One region of the Lysobacter sp. Soil_N_51 genome, then DNA from elsewhere that is predicted to be linked to it. Evidence: riboswitches for the same ligand, from Rfam matches in the RefSeq annotation. Region 1 holds a riboswitch; the other holds the start of a gene.
What was found. Region 1 has a riboswitch for glycine ahead of AC3A4T_RS18290 (trimeric intracellular cation channel family protein). Riboswitches for the same ligand answer to the same signal wherever they lie in the genome.

Region 1 (2,196 bases):
GTGGCCGAGCGTTTCATCAATCGCGCGGTGCTGTTGGTGGACGGCCGATTGCAGCGCGAATGGCCGAGCGATGAGCTCGACGCGATCCGCGCAGATCCGGTGCGGTCGTTGGAGCAGTCGATGGTCGAGGCCCTGACCGATCCCGCGTCGCCGCGTTGATCGAAGCCGCTCCTGCAAGGGGGGGCGGGATTGCGATTCCGCTTTTGCTGTTCCCCCCTTTGCAAAAGGGGGCAGGGGGATTCGCTTTTGCTTTTTGGCTTTATCAATCAAAGCAACGGCAGCGGCAACGTCCAAAGCCAAAGCCAAAGCCAAAGCGAATCCCCTCTCCCCCCTTTTGCAAAGGGGGGAACAGCAACAGCATGAACTGGGGCAGTTGCGGTTACTCAGCCACTGTGCAGCGCAACTACAATAGGGGCATGGCCGGAGGTTCACCGCGGCGATCAGGCCACAGTCCGCGCAACCATCGTTCGCACCGGCACCTGCTACCATCCGCCCCGTTCGCAGAAGAGTGGCGCCGGCCCCGCGGCCGATGCCCGCCGAAGGCGCAGGCTCCCATAATCGCTCAGGCTCGGCCGTTCGGCCGAAACACTGCGGACACCATCGCCGATCTGGAGAGAGGCCGCCACGCGGCCCACCGAAGGGGCAAGCGGGCCGACGCGAACGCGCCGGGCCGCCCAAACTCTCAGGTAAAAGGACAGCGGGAGCGGCGCCGTGGCCTTCGTCGTTCGACGATGCCGCGCAAACTCATGAGTGCATGCGCGCTGCGCGGCCCGCCGCCGCGCAGCGTCGCTTCGCGCGCGCCGCCACGGTCGGTGGTCGCATGCGGGGCATCGCATCACGCGTGGTGTTTGCGTCGCATGGCTACGGTTCTCCCGCATCGTCCTACGGAGCACCGCCATGTTGCTGCAGATCATCTACCTCATCGCCATCAGCGCCGAAGCCATGACCGGCGCGCTGTCCGCCGGGCGGCGGCGCATGGACCTGTTCGGCGTGGTCATCATCGCCTGCGTCACCGCGCTCGGCGGCGGCTCGCTGCGCGACATCGTGCTCGGCCACTACCCGCTGGGCTGGGTGCGCCATCCCGAGTACCTGGGCTACACCATCGGCGCGGCGATCGCGGCTACGTTCCTGGCCAAGAAACTGCATTACCTGCGCCGCACTTTCCTGTGGCTGGACGCGCTGGGCCTGATCGCATTCACCCTGATCGGCTGCGCGGTGGCGCGCGAAGCCGGCCATCAGCCCGCGATCGTGGTGATCGCCGGCATGCTGACCGGTGCGTTCGGCGGCGTGTTGCGCGACGTGCTGTGCAACGAGATTCCACTGGTGTTCCAGCGCGAGTTGTACGCGGTGATCTCGCTGTTGACCGGCGTGGTCTATCTGCTGCTGTTGCGCCTCGGCGTGGCCGAAAACGTAAGTGTGTTGCTATGCCTCGGCGGCGGTTTCGCGCTGCACCTGCTGGCGATCCGTTACGAGTGGGAAATGCCGAAGTTCGTTTATCAGTGATCGCGACGGCATGACCCGAGCGCGAACGACGAGCTTGAATGATGCGACGGCGATCGGAGCGATCCAGGCGCTCACGCGAGCCCCGGCTTCGTCTGACTCAGTTGCGCGCCAATCGATTCGGCGTCATTGGCTTGATCAATCGGCAAGCACCTGCGCGACCCGCTCGCGCAGCAGCGGCACCAGTTCGCGTTCGAACCAGGCATTGCGCTTGAGCCACAGATTGTTACGCGGGCTCGGATGCGGCAGCGCGACCACGGTGGGCCAAGTGTCGCGCCATGCCAGCACGGCCTGGGTCAATGACGCGCCGGCGTCGGGCAGGTGATAGGCCTGCGCGTACTGGCCCACGACCAGGGTCAGTTGCAGATGATTCAAGCGCGACATCAGCCGCGCGCGCCAGGTCGGCGCGCATTCCGGTCGCGGCGGCAGATCGCCGGCGCGGCCGGTGCCGGGAAAGCAGAACCCCATCGGCAGGATCGCGACCCGCTCGGCGTCGTAGAACAGCTCGCGCGACAGCCCCAGCCACGCGCGCAGCCGCTCGCCGCTGGCATCGTCGAACGGGATGCCGCTCTCGTGGACCTTGCGTCCCGGCGCCTGCCCGGCGATCAGGATCCGCGCACTCGCGCCCACCTGCACCACCGGCCGCGGCCCGTGCGGCAGGTGCGCTTCGCAACGGGTGCAGGCGCGCACCTCGTC
Region 2 (2,196 bases), on a different contig from region 1:
CCGACAGCGGCCCATGCACGATGCTCATCAGCGCATACGCGACCAGATACACGCTGATGGTCTGCTGCATCTGCAGCTTGTCCGCGCCCAGTTCGGCGCCCATCGCCGGAAACGCCGGGAAGATGGTGTCGATCGAGAACGGCCCGAACATCGCCAGGCCGCCCAGCAGCAGGGCCAGGCGACGGATCGACAACGGCGCCTTGACGGAAGCGTTCATCAGGTGACCGCGCCCGAGGCCTGGGTGTCGATCGGCACTTCGTCCGGCGGGCCCTTGAGCTCGACCAGATTGCCTTCCGGGTCGAACAAGTATTGCGACGGGCCTTCGCCCTCGGCGCCGTAGCGCGAACCGAAGTCGCCGATGCGCACGCCGTGCGCGGCCAGATGAGCCACGATCGCCTCGCGGTCGAACGGCTCGGCCCGAAGGCACAGATGATCCATGTTGCGGCCCTCCTCGCCCGGCGCGGCGCCGCCCATGCGGCCGATCTTGCCGTCCACGTCGACCAGATCGATCAGCGAGGCGCCGGCGCGCAACTGCACCAGCCCGATCGGGTCCTGGCGCCGCTCGACCGTGCAGCCGAGCACATCGCAATAGAAGGCGATCATCGCGGCGGTGTCGCGCACGCGCAGCACCACGTGATCGAGTTGCATCAGCTGAAACGGTCGCGCGCTCATGTCGGCGTCGGGGCTTGGGGGGAGACTTCACAGCATACAACCGCGCGGGGATGCGATCGGGCGGAGAAGTTGTTTTGATTTGTTGATTGAGGGTGGTGGATGCGGGGCTGTTGGTAGCGCTCTTGTCGTCATCATCCTGGGTTGGTAACTCGCACTCGCGATGATCTCTCCCACCGTCATTCCCGCGAAGGCGGGAATGACGGACTGAGAGATTCGTATCTACGGAGGAATCCTTACCCAAACGACGGCTGTCATGTACCGCGCCCATCGTCGCGGCATCCTCCGGCCCGCCCCCGAACCGACCCCAAACCTCACCCCACCGCCCCAACCCTGAACCCGCTCCAGCCCCTGCCCCCAAACCCCATCCCCGGCTATAATCCCCGGCTTGAAACACCCGGTGGGAGAAGCGCCCCGGCCCCAGGCCTGGACCGCTGCCGAAGGCGCAACGCCCGTAATCGCTCAGGCCCCATACCGCCGCGTGTACAAACTCTGGAGAGACCGACCACCCGCGATCCAGCGGGTGGAACCGGCGCCGAAGGGGCACGAAGCCAGCGCGGAACGGAGCGGCCCCCAACGGCCATCCCTCCCCAGCCGTCACACCGCAGCCTGACCGCAGCGGGGCTTCCAAACTCTCAGGCAAAAGGACAGAGGGGCGCCTCGCGTGCGGCACCGCACGCTGCCAAAGGACGCCCCCTGCCCATGACGAACGTATCCCTGCGCGAGCTCGAGCACCACGACGCCTTCATCGAGCGCCATATCGGCCCCAACGACGCCGAAATCGGCCACATGCTGGGCAAGGTCGGCTACGACTCGCTCGAAGCGCTGACCGATGCGATCGTGCCCGGCTCGATCAAGTCGACCCAGCCGCTGGCCCTGCCGACCGCGATCAGCGAAGTCGAAGCGCTGGCCAAGATCCGCGCCATCGCCACCCAGAACAAGGTCTTCCGCAGCTTCATCGGCCGCGGTTACTACGGCACCCACACCCCCAACGTCATCCTGCGCAACATCCTGGAAAACCCGGCGTGGTACACGGCGTACACCCCGTACCAGGCGGAAATCTCGCAGGGCCGCATGGAAGCGCTGATCAACTTCCAGACCATGGTCGCCGACCTGACCGGGATGGAGATCGCCAACGCGTCCCTGCTCGACGAAGGCACCGCCGCGGCCGAAGCGATGACCCTGGCCAAGCGTTCGGCCAAGTCCAAGTCCGACACTTTCTTCGTCTCGAAGAACATTCACCCGCAGACGCTGGAAGTGCTGCGCACCCGCGCCGAGCCGCTCGAGATCAAGCTGCACATCGCCGATGACGCCGACGCGCTGACCGTCGACGCGTTCGGCGCGCTGCTGCAGTACCCCGACACCTTCGGCGGCGTCCACGACTACCAGGCCGTGTCCGACGCGGTGCACGCGCGCGGCGGCATCGTCGCGATCGCCAGCGACCTGCTCGCGCTGACCCTGCTCAAGGCACCGGGCGAATTCGGCGCCGACATCGTGGTCGGCAACACCCAGCGCTTCGGCGTGCCG

Region 2: linked by a shared signal. The riboswitch ahead of gcvP (aminomethyl-transferring glycine dehydrogenase) and the one ahead of AC3A4T_RS18290 (trimeric intracellular cation channel family protein) in region 1 are both predicted to bind glycine.

What each region holds. Positions count from the first base shown of each region.
Region 1 covers NZ_JBDGLR010000009.1:134,423-136,618, reverse strand. The annotation lists gene AC3A4T_RS18295 (hypothetical protein) at 1-159, shown strand, start outside; glycine riboswitch at 599-706, shown strand; gene AC3A4T_RS18290 (trimeric intracellular cation channel family protein) at 898-1,503, shown strand; gene AC3A4T_RS18285 (uracil-DNA glycosylase family protein) at 1,639-2,196, opposite strand, start outside.
Region 2 covers NZ_JBDGLR010000001.1:442,758-444,953, forward strand. The annotation lists gene AC3A4T_RS02055 (multidrug effflux MFS transporter) at 1-217, opposite strand, end outside; gene AC3A4T_RS02060 (VOC family protein) at 217-672, opposite strand; glycine riboswitch at 1,061-1,156, shown strand; gene gcvP (aminomethyl-transferring glycine dehydrogenase) at 1,372-2,196, shown strand, end outside.